One region of the Streptomyces sp. NPDC044033 genome, then DNA from elsewhere that is predicted to be linked to it. Evidence: riboswitches for the same ligand, from Rfam matches in the RefSeq annotation. Region 1 holds a riboswitch; the other holds the start of a gene.
The links. Region 1 has a riboswitch for cobalamin ahead of AC07AB_RS14880 (ribonucleoside-diphosphate reductase subunit alpha). Riboswitches for the same ligand answer to the same signal wherever they lie in the genome.
Positions count from the first base shown of each region.

Region 2: linked by a shared signal. The riboswitch ahead of AC07AB_RS17195 (cobalamin biosynthesis protein) and the one ahead of AC07AB_RS14880 (ribonucleoside-diphosphate reductase subunit alpha) in region 1 are both predicted to bind cobalamin.

Region 1 is NZ_JBWKFF010000007.1:76,573-84,164, reverse strand. Features, by position in the region: gene AC07AB_RS14895 (helix-turn-helix domain-containing protein) at 1-17, opposite strand, end outside; gene AC07AB_RS14890 (alpha/beta fold hydrolase) at 184-978, shown strand; gene AC07AB_RS14885 (ribonucleotide-diphosphate reductase subunit beta) at 1,219-2,175, opposite strand; gene AC07AB_RS14880 (ribonucleoside-diphosphate reductase subunit alpha) at 2,304-4,676, opposite strand; cobalamin riboswitch at 4,831-4,957, opposite strand; gene AC07AB_RS14875 (TolB family protein) at 5,299-6,111, shown strand; gene AC07AB_RS14870 (TolB family protein) at 6,366-7,592, shown strand, end outside.
Region 2 is NZ_JBWKFF010000008.1:246,370-253,961, forward strand. Features, by position in the region: gene AC07AB_RS17185 (putative cobaltochelatase) at 1-1,768, opposite strand, end outside; gene AC07AB_RS17190 (cobyric acid synthase) at 1,911-3,461, opposite strand; gene AC07AB_RS17195 (cobalamin biosynthesis protein) at 3,470-4,615, opposite strand; cobalamin riboswitch at 4,669-4,802, opposite strand; gene AC07AB_RS17200 (hypothetical protein) at 4,983-5,222, opposite strand; gene AC07AB_RS17205 (inorganic phosphate transporter) at 5,241-6,500, opposite strand; gene AC07AB_RS17210 (lysozyme) at 6,671-7,474, opposite strand.

The sequences.
Region 1 (7,592 bases):
GCCGCGTCGGACCACATTCCTTCATGCTACGCACCCGGCCGACCGGAACATTTGTCCAAGCCACCGGCGTGCACCGGCGGCGACAGTCCACGTATGACTCTTTCCAACGACGAACCGCGCTCCCCGGCCGGAGCCGCCGAAGCCTCCGAGATCACCGAAGTCGCCGAATCGACCCGGGAATTGATGCTGCCGCTGGAGGACGGCGCGATCCACGTGTGCCAGGACGGCCCCCGTGACGGCCCCGCCCTGCTGCTCATCCACGGGACCGCCGCGTCGCTCCGCTCGTGGGACCCGATGGTTCCGCTGCTGAGCGTGGCCCATCGCGTCATCCGGATCGACCTGCTCGGGTGCGGCCGGTGGGCCCGGCCGGCCGGCGCGAGTTATACGGTCCCGGACCAGGCTCGAAGGGCCGGTGCGGTACTGGACTGGCTCGGCGTCCCGCACGCCGTGGTCGTCGGTCACTCCAGCGGCGGGATGGTCGCCACCGCCCTCGGCGTACAACGGCCTGACCTGGTGACCGCGCTCGCACTCGTCAACACCGGCCCCGACACGGCCGCCTACATCGCGGACGAGCCCGCCATCGATCCGGCGCAGTGGCCGAAGCTGACCGACGACCAACTCCGCCGGATCATGAGCTCCGCGTTCGGCGCGGGCTACGAGATCCCCCAGTGGTTCGTGGACGAGGCACGCCTCATGGACCTCCACGTGTTCGCCGCGACGTCGCGATCGAGCCTCGCCTACCTGGCGGAGCGGGCTCTCCCGCGACGGCTGGCGCCCCTCGGCAAGCCGCTGTTGGTGATCTTCGGCGAGGACGACCGCAGGTGGCGTTCGTCGTCCGCCGCCGAATACCGCGCTGTCCCCGGCGCGACCGTCGTGATGCTGCCCGGTCTCGGGCACTCGCCCAACCTTGAGGACCCGCCGCGGACCGCCGCGCCTCTCCTGCCCTTCGCCGCGAACCACGCCCCACAGGACGACTGAAGCCGACTGAAACCCGAGAGGCCGTGATGACCGGCCTCGTGACAGGCCGCCGTGCCGACGGAAACCCAGTCGGCACGGCGGCCTGGCCCACCATGGCCGTCCAGTGATCGCCGAACGGCGATCACGGAACGGGAATCACGGAACGGAACGGCAATTCACCGGACCACGACTCACCGGACCACGACTCACCGCACAGCGATCACCGCACAGCGACAGCGATCACCGAATCCGACGCTCCGATCAGAATTCGTCGTCGAAGGAGACCGAACCCTCGACCGCCGTCTGGTACGCGGACGCGCGGCGCTCGAAGAAGTTGGTCAGCTCCTGGACGTTCTGGAGCTCCATGAAGGAGAAGGGGTTCTCCGACCCGTACACGGCCGGGAAGCCGAGGCGGAGCAGCCGCTGGTCGGCGACGCACTGGAGGTACTCGCGCATCGACTCCGTGTTCATGCCCGGCAGGCCCTCGCCGCACAGGTCGCGGCCGAACTGGAGCTCCGCCTCCACCGCCTCCTTGAGCATGTCGGTGACCTGGCGCTCCAGCTCGTCGTCGAAGAGCTCCGGCTCCTCCTCGCGGACCGTGTCCACGACCGAGAACGCGAAGTTCATGTGCATCGTCTCGTCGCGGAACACCCAGTTGGTGCCGGTGGCCAGGCCGTGCAGCAGGCCGCGCGAGCGGAACCAGTAGACGTAGGCGAAGGCCCCGTAGAAGAACAGCCCCTCGATGCACGCCGCGAAGCAGATGAGGTTGAGCAGGAACCGGCGGCGGTCCGACTTCGACTCCAGCCGGTCGATCTTCTCGACCGAGTCCATCCACTTGAAGCAGAACTGCGCCTTCTCCCGGATGGAGGGGATCTCCTCCACCGCGTCGAAGGCCGCCGAGCGGTCCTCCGGGTCGGGGAGGTAGGTGTCGAGCAGCGTCAGATAGAACTGGACGTGCACGGCCTCCTCGAAGAGCTGCCGCGACAGGTACAGCCGCGCCTCGGGGGAGTTGATGTGCTTGTAGAGGGTGAGCACCAGGTTGTTGGAGACGATCGAGTCGCCGGTCGCGAAGAACGCCACCAGCCGCCCGATCATGTGCTGCTCGCCCGGCGAGAGCTTGGCGAGGTCGGCGACGTCGGAGTGGAGGTCGACCTCCTCCACGGTCCAGGTGTTCTTGATGGCGTCGCGGTAGCGGTCGTAGAAGTCCGGGTACCGCATGGGGCGCAGGGTGAGCTCGAAGCCCGGGTCCAGCAGGTTCTTCACGGTCTTCGCGGGGGCGGTCTGCGCGGGCACGGTCTTCTCGTTCACGGCTTCTTCGGGCTCGGTCTTCTCGGGAGCGGTGGACATTACTGGCACGCCTCGCAGGACTCGGGGTTTTCCAGGGAGCAGGCGACGGCCTCGGGGTCGGCGGCGGCCGCCGGCTGCTGTGCGGGTACGGACGCGCGCGCGGACTGGGCGATGCGGGTCGCCGGGCGCGAGCGGAGGTAGTACGTGGTCTTGATGCCGCGCTTCCAGGCGTACGCGTACATCGAGCTGAGCTTGCCGATGGTCGGCGAGGACAGGAAGAGGTTCAGCGACTGGCTCTGGTCCAGGTAGGGCGTACGGGCCGCCGCCATGTCGATCAGCGAACGCTGCGGGATCTCCCACGCGGTGCGGTACAGGTCGCGGACCTCGGCGGGGATCCAGCCCAGCTCCTGGATGGAGCCGTTGGCCTCCGTCATCGCGTCCCGCGTCGTGCGGTCCCACACGCCGAGCTTCTTCAGGTCCTCCACCAGATAGGCGTTGACCTGGAGGAACTCGCCGCTGAGCGTCTCGCGCTTGAAGAGGTTGGAGACCTGCGGCTCGATGCACTCGTAGACGCCCGCGATCGAGGCGATGGTGGCCGTCGGCGCGATGGCCAGCAGCAGCGAGTTGCGCATGCCGGTCTTGGCGATACGGGCGCGCAGCGCCGCCCACCGGTCGGCCCACCGCGGCTCCGCGTCGGGGTAGTGGTCCGGGTGGAGCACGCCGCGCGCGGTACGGGTCGCGGACCAGGCCGGGTGCGGGCCGTGCCGCTCGGCGAGGTCGGCGGACGCCTCGTACGCGGCGAGCATGATCCGCTCGGAGATCCGGGTGGACAGCTCCGCGGCCTCGGGGGAGTCGAAGGGCAGCCGGAGCCGGAAGAAGACGTCCTGGAGGCCCATCAGGCCCAGGCCCACCGGCCGCCAGCGGGAGTTGGAGGTCCCGGCCTGCTCGGTCGGGTAGTAGTTGATGTCCACGACGCGGTCGAGGAAGGCGACGGCGGTACGGACCGTGGCGTCGAGCCGCTCCCAGTCCATCTCGCCGTCCGTGCCCAGGTGCGCCGCGAGGTTCACGGACCCGAGGTTGCAGACGGCCGTCTCGCCGTCGTCGGTGACCTCAAGGATCTCGGTGCACAGGTTCGAGGAGTGGACGACCCGGCCGGGCTCGGCGGTCTGGTTCGCGGTGCGGTTGGCGGCGTCCTTGAACGTCATCCAGCCGTTTCCGGTCTGCGCGAGGGTGCGCATCATCCGGGCGTAGAGGGCCCGTGCCGGGATCTGCTTGATCGCCTGGCCCGCCGCCTCGGCCGCGCGGTACGCGGCGTCGAACTCGTCGCCCCACAGGTCGACCAGCTCGGGCACGTCCACCGGGGAGAACAGCGACCAGTCGGCGTCGGCCTCGACGCGGCGCATGAACTCGTCCGGGATCCAGTGCGCCAGGTTGAGGTTGTGGGTGCGCCGGGCCTCCTCGCCGGTGTTGTCGCGCAGCTCCAGGAACTCCTCGATGTCCGCGTGCCACGTCTCCAGGTAGACGCAGGCCGCGCCCTTGCGCCGGCCGCCCTGGTTGACGGCGGCGACGGAGGCGTCGAGGGTCCGCAGGAACGGGACGATGCCGTTGGAGTGGCCGTTGGTGCCGCGGATCAGGGAGCCGCGGGAGCGGATGCGGCTGTACGAGAGGCCGATGCCGCCGGCGTGCTTGGAGAGCCGTGCGACCTGGTGGTAGCGGTCGTAGATCGAGTCGAGCTCGTCCAGCGGGGAGTCCAGCAGATAGCAGGACGACATCTGCGGGTGCCGGGTGCCGGAGTTGAAGAGGGTGGGGGAGGAGGGCAGGTAGGACAGCGAGCTGGTGAGCCGGTACAGCTCGGCGACGTCGTCCAGGGCCCGTACGGACCGGTCCTCGGCGAGGCCGCACGCCACGCGCAGCAGGAAGTGCTGCGGGGTCTCGATCACCTGCCGGGTGATCGGGTGGCGCAGCAGGTAGCGGCTGTGCAGCGTGCGCAGGCCGAAGTAGCCGAACCGGTCGTCGGCGCCGTCGGCGAGCGCCTGCTCCACCAGGGCGTCGAGCCGGGCGGTGTGGGCCGTGACGAACGCGGCGGTCTCGTCGGCGATCAGCCCCTCGCGGTGGCCGGTGGCGACGGATGCGGAGAAGGAGAGCGCGCCCTGACCGGCCGCCTCGCCGGCGATGGCGAGGGTCAGCAGCCGTGCGGCCAGCCGCGAGTACTGCGGCTCCTCGGCGATCAGCCCGGCGGCGGCCTCGGTGGCCAGCGACCGCAGTTCGGCCGCGTCCGAACCGGGATGGCGGCCGCGCAGCGCGGCGGCGGCGACCTTGCCCGGGTCGGTGGCGGGCAGATCGGCGGTGAGGTCGGTCAGGGTACGCAGCAGTGCGGTACCCGGGCCGTCGGACGCTACCTCTGAAACCGGATCGGCGGTCGCGATGGTCACGGTGTGGCTCTCCCTCGCTCGGCAGGGGGCCAGGAGGGAAGGGGCGATGGGCGCGTACGGGCGCGCTCCGGAAAAGGGCACGCCGCACCGCGTCCACCGGCCCAACCCGCGAGGCCCGGACGTATTCGACGCCCAGGCCGGGTATGGCGGCTCGGCCACGGGCGTGCTGGCGGCAGGTCCTCGGACTCATGGGTACGTAAATGCGCACACATACACCGTTGCGGGACAGTTCCGGATTTACACCGGATTCCCCTGCGACGACAGCGAGCATGAGCATACATCTTGTGCTGGCGGTCGCACGCACCCCCATATCTTGTGTCGCTCTCCGCAGGGAGTGGGGTGAATGTGCTAGTGGTGCCGCCGCGATTCGCGCATGCTTATCCCGCGATCCTCCCGCGTCCCCGCCGCGTTTTCGGCGCGATTCCGCCATGTTCGCGGGCCCCGGGCCGCTGTCGGCGGCTGTTGCCGGTGTATGACACGGGTCCCGGTCTTCCCTGCTGCAACAAGCGTATTGAAGCCCGGTACCGCGCCCGATTCGTTGACCGTCCACCGCCAGCGGAGTTGGCTCGTCCGCGGCGGCGAGGGCCGGCCGCGCGCATCCGGCATCCTAGGAGGGGACGAGATGGGCAGACGCACGCGCATGGCCGTCGTCGGAGCGGGGATATGCGCGCTCGTGCTGCTGCCGGTGGCGGCGGCCGCCGCCTGGCCGGAGGCGCCGCGTACGGAGCCGATCAGCGCCGCCGCCGACGGGACGCGGGCGGCCGGCTCCTCCGGCGGCGCGCCCATCTCCTACGACGGCGCGGTCATCTCCGCCGACGGCCGCTACGCCGTCTTCTCGTCGGACGCCGCCGACCTCGTGCCCGGCGACACCAACGGACAGGTGGACCTCTTCACCATGGACCTGCGGACGGCCGAGACGGAGCGCGTCACCGTCGCCACCGACGGCACGCAGGCCGACTCCTGGTCGGCGGAGCCCGCGATCAGCGCGGACGGCCGCTATGTCGCCTTCGTCTCGGCGGCCACCAACCTGGTGCCGGGCGACACCAATGGGGCGGACGACCTCTTCGTACGCGACCGGCGCACCGGCCGCACCGAGCGGATCACCGGCGACGGTACGGGCGCCGGGGCGGCCGGCGCTGCGCGGGCGCCGACGATCAGCGCCGACGGCAGCGTCGTCGCCCTCGCCTCCACCGCCACGGACCGCGAGCCGGGGGACGCCGACGCGGTTCAGGGCGGCTTCGCGCGCGGTCCCGGGACCGGTGCCGTACGCCTGCTGGCCCGCGGGGCCGACGGGAGCCGGATGACGGTGTGGCAGGGGGCGGTGGGGGCCGGTGGGTCCGGGCGGACGGTCGTCTTCGAATCCGCCGGCAGCCGCTCGGCGCCCGGCGGCGCCCATAGGGCTTCGGACGTCTTCATCCGGCGCCTTGGACAGTGACGGAGGCTGAAATCGTTCGGCCCCGGCTGCCCGGCTGCCCCGCCGCTCGCCCGTCCGCCCGTCCGCTCGCCCGCCAAGGGACCGCGTCTGTGGCGCGAGGGACGGAACATGGCACAGGGGTAGGACACGAGTCCCGGCTTCCCCTGCCGCAACAGGCGTATGGGGGTCCTGTCGGCTGTCCGAAGCGTTGACCGTGTACGGCCGGGGGAGTTGGCTCGGCGGGTACGGATGACTCTTGGGAGGGGAGAGCCAGGATGGGCTTACTCAGACGCACGGCCGCCGTCGGCGCGGCGGCCTGCACGCTCGCGCTGCCGATGGCCGGCGCGGCATGGGCAGGGCAGGGGGCGCCGCACACGGAGCGGGTGAGCGTTGCGGCGGACGGTACGCAGGCCGACGCCGCCTCCTTCACCGAGGGGATCTCCGGCAACGGCCGCTTCGTGGTCTTCACCTCGGCAGCCGCCAACCTGGTGCCCGGCGACACCAACGGCATGGAGGACGTCTTCGTCAAGGACCTGCGGACCAAGCGGGTCGAGCGCGTCAATGTGGCCACGGACGGCACGCAGGCGGACGCCTGGTCGTCGGGCGCCTCGATCAGCGCGGACGGCCGCTACGTCGCGTTCGCCTCGAACGCCGCCAATCTGGTGCCCGGTGACGACAACGGCGCGCAGGACGTGTTCGTACGCGACCGGCGCACGGGCCGCACGGAGCGCGTCAGCCCCGGAACGACCGCCGGTCCGCAGACCTACAGCGCCTGGATGCCGGCGATCAGCGCCGACGGGCGCGTCGTCGCCTTCGCCTCGCGCCGCTCCCATCTGGTGCCGGGCGACACCAACGACGTGCAGGACATCTTCGCGTACGACCGGCGTACCCACACCACGCGGCGGGTGAGCGTCGCGAGCGACGGGAAACAGGCGGACCGCGCGTCCGCCCAGCCCGTCATCAGCGCGGACGGCCGGCACATCGCCTACACCTCGAAGGCGACCAACCTGGAGCCCGGCTCGCCAGTTCGCCGCGAACCCGGCGCGCCCTCGATCGCCAAGCCGAGGGACTACCCCTCCTTCCTCCACGACCTGCGCACCGGGCGGACCCGGGCGCTGACCGTGAACTGGGAGGGGAAGACGTATGGGGGCAGGGTCTCCTCGCTCAGTGAGGACGGCCGGTACGCCGCGTTCTACAGCTACTGGCCCAACATGGTGCCGGGGACCCCTCTCCGTGAGGCGAGGGTCTACGTCCGGGACACCCGTGAGGGTGCCACGACCCTGGAGACGCTCGCCGACGACGGGACCCAGGCCAACAGCACCTCCTCCGGGGGGAAGCTCGCCGACCACGGGCGGCTGCTGTTCTTCCACTCCTCCGCGAGCAACCTCGTGCCCGATGACACCAACAACGCCGATGACGTGTTCGTACGCGACCGGGAGACCGGGCACGTCGAGCTGGTGAGCCTCGGCAGCGGCGACGACCAGTCGGCGACGGGGGCGAGT
Region 2 (7,592 bases), on a different contig from region 1:
CGCCCGCCTCCACCGAGGACGTCGGCGGCAGCGCGACCGCCGCCTTCGACCCCCGGAAGGTGACCATGCCGATCTTGTCCCGGCGCTGGTAGGCGTCGAGCAGCAGCGACAGCACCGCGCCCTTGACGGCGCTCATCCGCTTCCGGGCCGCCATCGACCCGGAGGCGTCCACGACGAACAGCACGAGGTTGCCCTCGCGCCCCTCGCGCACCGCCTCCCGCAGATCGTCCCGGCGCACGAGAAGGCCCGGCCCGGACCGTCCGCGCACCCGCTGATGGGGGGCGGCGGCCTGGACGGTGGCCGCCAGGTGGAGCTTGGACAGGGCGCCTTGAGGGCGGCGCGCACCGGTCGTACGCCCGTGCGCGGTGCGGGCCCGCGAGCGCCGCCCGTCCGCGCCCTCACCGAGCCCCGGCACATCCAGCCTGCGGGTCTTGAAGGGCTCGGCCGCGGCCACGGCCCCCACGGTCGGGGCCCCTTCGCCGTCACCGGCGTCCGCGTCCGCGTCGGGACCGTGGTCCCCGCGGGGCTCCTGCGGGGCGCTCTCCTGCCGCTGGGGCGCGTCTTGCTGCCCCGCGCCGGACTCCTCGCGCTGCGTGGGCAGTTCCGGGCTGTCGGGCCCGTCCCCGTCCTGCGGCGATCCGCCGCCGGGGCCGTCGTCCTCCGGGCCGCTCCCGCCCGGACCCTCATCGTCCGGGCCCTCCGGCTCGGGCTCCGGGTCCGGCTCCGGCTCGGGGTTGTCCTCTTCGAACTGCCGCAGGATCTCGTCGAGCTTCTCCTCGTCCAGACCGGGCGCGTCGAAGGGGGCCCGCCGCCGCCGGTGCGGCAGCGCGAGCAGCGCGGCCTGCCGCACGTCCTCGGTCACCACGTTCGAGCGGCCCGCCCACGCGGCCAGCGCCGTCGCGGTCCGCGCGGTCACGATGTCCGCGCGCATGCCGTCCACCTCGAACCCCGCGCACACCGCGGCGATCCGCCGCAGCGCGCCGTCCCCGAGCAGTACGGACGGCAGCAGCGCACGCGCCGCCGCGATCCGCTCCCGCAGCGCGTTCTCCTCGGCCGCCCACTTCGCGGAGAAGGCCGCCGGGTCCTCGTCGTACGCGAGGCGGCGGCGCACCACCTCGACCCGCTCGTCCGTGTCCCGCGAGGCCGCGACCTCCACCGTCAGGCCGAACCGGTCCAGCAGCTGCGGGCGCAGCTCGCCCTCTTCGGGGTTCATCGTGCCGACGAGGAGGAAACGGGACGCGTGCCGTACGGAGACGCCCTCGCGTTCGACGTAGGAGGCGCCCGTGGCGGCGGCGTCCAGCAGCGCGTCGACCAGGTGGTCGCCCAGCAGGTTGACCTCGTCGACGTACAGCACGCCCCGGTGCGCCGCCGCCAGCAGGCCCGGCTCGAACGCCTTCACGCCCTCGGACAGCGCCCGCTCGATGTCGAGCGCGCCGACGAGCCGGTCCTCGGAGGCCCCTACGGGCAGTTCGACCATCTTCGCGCCGCGCGAGTCGGCCCCGCCGCCCGTGCCCCCCGCGCCGCTCTCGTGCGGCCCGTCGGGGCACTGGGGGTCCGGGGCGGCGGGGTCGCAGGAGAAGCGGCAGCCGGGTACGACCGCGACGCCGGGCAGCAGCGCCGTGAGGCCGCGCACGGTCGTGGTCTTCGCGGTGCCCTTGTCGCCCCGTACGAGCACACCGCCGATGGCGGGCGAGATGGCGTTGAGCAGCAGGCCCAGCCGCATGTCCTCCATCCCGACGACCGCGGTGAACGGATAGGTGGTGCTCATCCGGTGATCACTCCTTCGAGTGGCCTGTGGCGATTGGCTCGTTGATGTCCGAGGTATCCGAGGTGTTCAGAGCGCCCGGGACGGCGGCCCCGGGCCGGGGGCGGCTGCGTGGTGGGCTCCGCGCACACGGAGCCGGCGCCCGTCACGGCGCCCCCGGCGGAATGAACGGCAGCCCCTCCGGCACGCCGTCCTCGATCAGCCGCAGCAGCGCGTCCGTGTCCGCGTGCTCCTCGATCAGGTCGCCCAGCCGGTCCAGCTGCTCCTCCCGCAGCGCCCCGAAGCTCGTGTCCGGGGCCGGCACGAACGCCCGGCCCGCGGCGTCCGCGACCCGCCGCAGGAACGCCCGCCGGAAGCCGTCGCTCTCCAGCGACCCGTGCCAGTGCGTGCCCCACACGGCCCCCACCCGGCAGCCGTCCAGGAACTCCTCGTCCCCGCCCGCCACTTCGGCGACCCCGTGGTGGATCTCGTACCCCTCCACGTGCTCGCCCAGCGCCGTGCCGGCGGGCCTGGCCAGGGTCTTGCCGGGGGCGAACCGGACCCGTACCGGCAGCAGGCCCAGCCCCGCCACCGTCCCGGCCTTCGACTCCACGTCGTCCTCGATGCGCTCGCCCAGCATCTGGAACCCGCCGCAGACGCCCAGCACCGGCCGCCCCTCCCGGGCCCGGCGCACGATGGCGTCGGCCAGCCCGCGCTCGCGCAGCCAGGCCAGCGCCCGTACCGTGCCGCGCGTGCCCGGCAGGACCACCAGATCGGCGTCGACCAGCTCCTCCGCCCGGTCCACGAACCGCACGACGACGCCCGGCTCGGCGGCCAGCGCGTCCACGTCCGTGAAGTTCGACATCAGCGGCACCGCGGCCACCGCGACGCGCAGCACGTCGGCGCCGTGCGGCGGCGCGACGACGCTCTCGCGCACCGCGCCGCGCATCGAGACCCGCAGCCCGTCCTCCTCGTCGATGCCGAGCCCGTGCGCGTACGGCAGGACGCCCACCGTCGGCCGCCCGGTGAGGTCCCGCAGCATGTCCAGGCCCGGTTCGAGCAGCGTCACGTCGCCGCGGAACTTGTTGACCAGATACCCGGCGATGAACCGCTGGTCCGCCTCGGAGAGCAGCGCCGTCGTGCCGAAGAACGACGCGAAGACGCCGCCGCGGTCGATGTCGCCGACCACGATCACCGGCAGCCGCGCGGCCCGCGCGATGCCCATGTTGACGATGTCCGTGCGGCGCAGATTGATCTCGGCGGGGCTGCCCGCGCCCTCGCAGATCACCGCGTCGTGCGTGCGGCGCAGCTCCTCCAGGCACTCCGTGACGGTGCCGAGCAGCTGCTCCCGCCCGGTGTACCGGGCCTCTTCGCCGTCGCCGAAGTAGCCCTGCGCGCTGAGTTCGCCCACCGGCTTGCCCATCAGCACGACCTGGCTGCTGCGGTCGCTGCCGGGCTTGAGGAGCACCGGGTTCATCAGCGCGCTCGGCTCCACACGCGCCGCCGCGGCCTGCATCGCCTGGGCCCGCCCGATCTCCGCGCCCTCGCGGGTCACGAAGGAGTTCAGCGACATATTCTGGGCCTTGAACGGGGCGACCTTGACGCCCTTGCGGACCAGCCACCGGCAGATCCCGGCCGTCACCACGCTCTTGCCCGCGTCCGAGGTGGTCCCGGCGACGAGCAGCCCCCCGCCCAGCCTGCCGCCCGCTCCGTGCATGTCGGCTCTCACCGGTCTCTCCTCGCTGCTGGGAAGCCCGCCTGTGGGAGGTCCCCCTCCGGGGCGTACGCGCGCGCCCCGGCCCCGCGGACCCGGGCGGCCCTCGGAAGTCTGCCCGGCGCCCGGCGCCCGGCCGCCTCGCGGGTACGGGACACGGCGCCCGTCCGTCCGTCCGTACGCGTCCGCGGGGCGCGTCCCGCCGTCGCCGTCGCCGTCGCGACGGCCGCCCGGCCCGCGACCGCGACGGCCAGCGCCAGCAGGGAGACCCGGCGCGAGAGCCGTACGGCCCGTTCGATGTCCTCGACGCCGACCGGGCGCAGCTCCGCTCCGAGTACGGGCCGGTGTTCGACCCGGCCCTGGTAGGCGAGCGTGCCGCCGAGGCGGACGCCGAGCGCGCCCGCGAAGGCGGCCTCGACCGGGCCGGCGTTGGGGCTCGGGTGCTTGGCCGCGTCGCGGCGGGCCACGCGCCACGCGCCGCGCGGATCGGGCCCGGCGACGGCGGCGAGCACGGCGGTCAGCCGCGCCCCCGGCCAGCCGGCGACGTCGTCGAGGCGGGCGGCGGCCCAGCCGAACCGGCGGTAGCGCGGCGACTTGTGGCCGACCATCGCGTCCAGGGTGTTGACAGCGCGGAAGCCGACCAGCCCCGGCACCCCGCCGACGGCCCCCCACACCAGCGCGCCGACCACCGCGTCGGAGGTGTTCTCGGCGACCGACTCCACCACGGCGCGCGCGATCTGCCGCTCGTCCAGCTCCCGGGGGTCGCGCCCGCACAGGTGCGGCAGCCGCTCCCGGGCCGCCGCGAGGTCCCCGGCGGCCAGCGCGCCGCCGACCGCCCGCGCCTCCCGGCCCAGCGAGGCGCCGCCGAGCACGGCCCAGGTGGCGGCGGCGGTCAGCGCGGCCTCGGCGGCGCGGGGCGCGGGCGCGGTGCGTACGGTACGGGCCAGCAGCGCGGCGCCCGCGGCGGCGCCGCCCGCGCACAGCGCGGTGTGCAGCGCGCCGGGGCCGCGGTGGTCGCGCCACAGGAGGCGTTCGGCCGCGGCGGCGGCGCGTCCGAAGGCGGCCACCGGGTGGCCGCGGCGGGGGTCGCCCGCGAGGAGGTCGCCGAGGAAGCCGAGCGCGGCGCCGTACGCGAAAGGGGCGTGACCGGCACGCATCCGTAGTGTCCTCACTCAGGGTCCGCGCCCTGGCTCGACGTGACCGGCGACCAGAGTCTCCTGGCTCCCGGATCCGCGCTTTCCCCGGCCTTCCAGCTCGGTGTCGGCGAGCCGTGGCCTGTGAGTGATGGGGGAGCGCTCCCCGGTAACAGTGGCGGGACCGCGCCGGATTCGCACCGGCTTCCTCTGCTGTCGCCGTTTGGCTCCGGAAGTCCACCATGGGCCGGGAACGGCCGTCAACTCACGCTTGACCTGCGACGAGGGAGTGTGCGGAGGCACACAGCGGGAAGCGCGGAAGGGCCCGCCGGGCGGCGTCGCTGAAACGCTCCGCCGCCCGGCGGGCCCGAAGGCGCTGCCGCCGCCCCGCTCAGGCGACGATGAGGTAGATGCCGTACGCGACGACCGCCGCGCACAGGGCGAAGCAGGCGTACGCGCCCGAGCGGGCGAGGGCGCCGGGGCCGCCGGTCGCGGCGGCCGTGCCGTCCCCCTGTTCCCGCGGCTTGCGGGACGTGCCGACGATGCCGAGCGTGAACACGCCCACCATGCCGACCGTCACCACGAGGCTGACGCCGAAGACCTGCCCGAGGGCTGCCCAGTCGATGTTCATGGCGTGGGTCCTGGTTCCTTAGCTGGTGCCCGCGGTGGCGGGGGCGAGGTCGTGGGGCCGGGCGGTCGGCACGTCCGCCGCGGTGAGCTGCCCGGCGGGCGGCGGGGCGACGCTCTGGAGCGCGGCGGTGACCACGCCGGCCGGCTCGGCGGCCGGGGCGTCCGCGGCGGCGGGCTCCGGCGCGTTCACATTGGTGTGGTCCACCGGCTTGCGGCGCGCGGCCGCCCAGATCGCGCCGCAGACGGCGAGGGCGAGGACGGCGACCGCGGTGATGCCCCAGTCGCCCTGGTCGGCGAGGAACGCCGCGCCGCCGGAGACGAGGGCCGCGGCCGGGAGCGTCAGGCACCAGGCGATGACCATACGGCCGGCCGTCGACCAGCGGACGACGCCGCCCTTGCGGCCGAGGCCGGAGCCCATCACCGCACCGGAGCAGACCTGGGTGGTGGAGAGCGCGAAGCCGAGGTGGGAGGAGGAGAGGATCACGGCGGCCGCGCCGGTCTGGGCGGCGAAGCCCTGCGGCGGCTGGATGTCGGTGATGCCCTTGCCCATGGTGCGGATGATGCGCCAGCCGCCCAGGTAGGTGCCGAGGGCGATGGCGAGACCGGCCGAGACGATGACCCACAGCGGCGGGTCGGCGTGCGGGGCGACGACGCCGCCGGTGACCAGCGCGAGGGTGATCACGCCCATGGTCTTCTGCGCGTCGTTGGTGCCGTGGGCGAGGGAGACCAGGGCGGCGGAGGCGATCTGGCCCGCGCGGTAGCCCTTGGCGGTGTCCCGTTCGTCGCGGTTGCGGGCGACGCGGTAGGTCAGGCGGGTGGCGAGCAGCGAGGCGAGGCCGGCGACGAAGGGGGCGGCCACCGCCGGGATGACGACCTTCATGATGACGGCGTCGCCGTTGACCCCGCTGGTGCCGACGGAGACCAGGGTCGCGCCGATCAGACCGCCGAAGAGGGCGTGCGAGGAGCTGGAGGGGAGCCCGGCCAGCCAGGTCAGGAGGTTCCAGACGATCGCGCCGACCAGGCCGGCGAAGATCACCTCGGGTCTGATGCCCGCGCCCTCGTCGATGATCCCGCCGGAGATGGTCTTGGCCACCTCGACGGAGAGGAACGCGCCGACGAGGTTCAGGGCCGCCGACATCCCCACCGCGGTGCGGGGGCCCAGGGCGCCGGTGGAGATGGTGGTGGCCATGGCGTTGGCCGTGTCGTGGAAGCCGTTCGTAAAGTCGAACACCAAGGCCGTGACGATCACGATCCCGATGAGAAGCGTGATGTGTTCCATTCACCCAGGCAATCAGTTTGGTGAGCAGTTACGCGGCGAACCTAAAGAGCCTTGATGAACGGAAGATGAACTGGAACGGGCGTGGTGGTGACGCCAACCGGAGTGGCGCGGCGCCCGGCGTCCCGGAAGCCGCGCCGCGGCGGTGCGGGGGTTGGGCGGCGGCCGGACGTTCACCCGGAGGCGAGCTGCCGCAGCCCCTTCATCGTGCCGTTGAACACGTCCTGGTCGCCCGGCAGGAGTCCGCGGTTCGCGTGCTGCCAGAAGGTCGCGAACGACCAGCCGGTGGGCATCGGCCCCGGCGAGTCGTGCCAGTTCGCCAGCCACAGCGGATGGTTCGCCGCGAAGGCCGCGCTGCCGCCCGTGCAGCTGTTCCACCAGCGGGCCGTCGTGTAGATCACCGGACGGCGGCTCGTACGCCGCAGCACCTCGCCGCTGAAGGACGAGATCCAGCGCACCATCTCCGTCCGGTTCAGCCCGTAGCACTTCTTCCCGCCGTACGGATTCCCCTCGATGTCCAGCGCGGGCGGCAGGGTCCAGCCGTCCGCCCGCCACGCGCCGCCGTGCCGCAGGAAGTACGCGGCCTGCGCGCGGCCCGAGGAGCGGCTGGGCACCCCGAAGTGGTACGCGCCGCGCAGCAGCCCGGCCTTCCGCGAGCCGTTGTACTGCTGCGTGAAGTACGGATTGCGGTAGTTCGTGGCCTCGGTGGCCTTCACATAGACGAAGCTCGCGCCGTCGGCGCGGACCGTCGGCCAGTGCACGTTCTTCTGGTGCGAGGACACATCGTGGCCGCGCGGCTTGGCCCAGGCCGCCGCCGGGGAGCTCTCGGCGAGGACGGCGGCTCCGAGAGCGAGCGCGGCGGCCGAGGCGGAGGCGGCGATCAGCCTGCCCCGCCGCCGCGGATGGTTGTCATGGTCCGTGTTTCCGCCCGGGAGGCGGAGCGCATGACACATCGCGGCAAGGTTCGTGGATGTCATGACCAACACCGTCGATCACCAGCCAATCACAGTAAGTCGCTTATCAGGCCCTCTATAGCGGATTCCGGAGGCTCCGGGTCCGCGCTGGAGCGCCGCCCGCCGCCGCGCCCCCTCGACG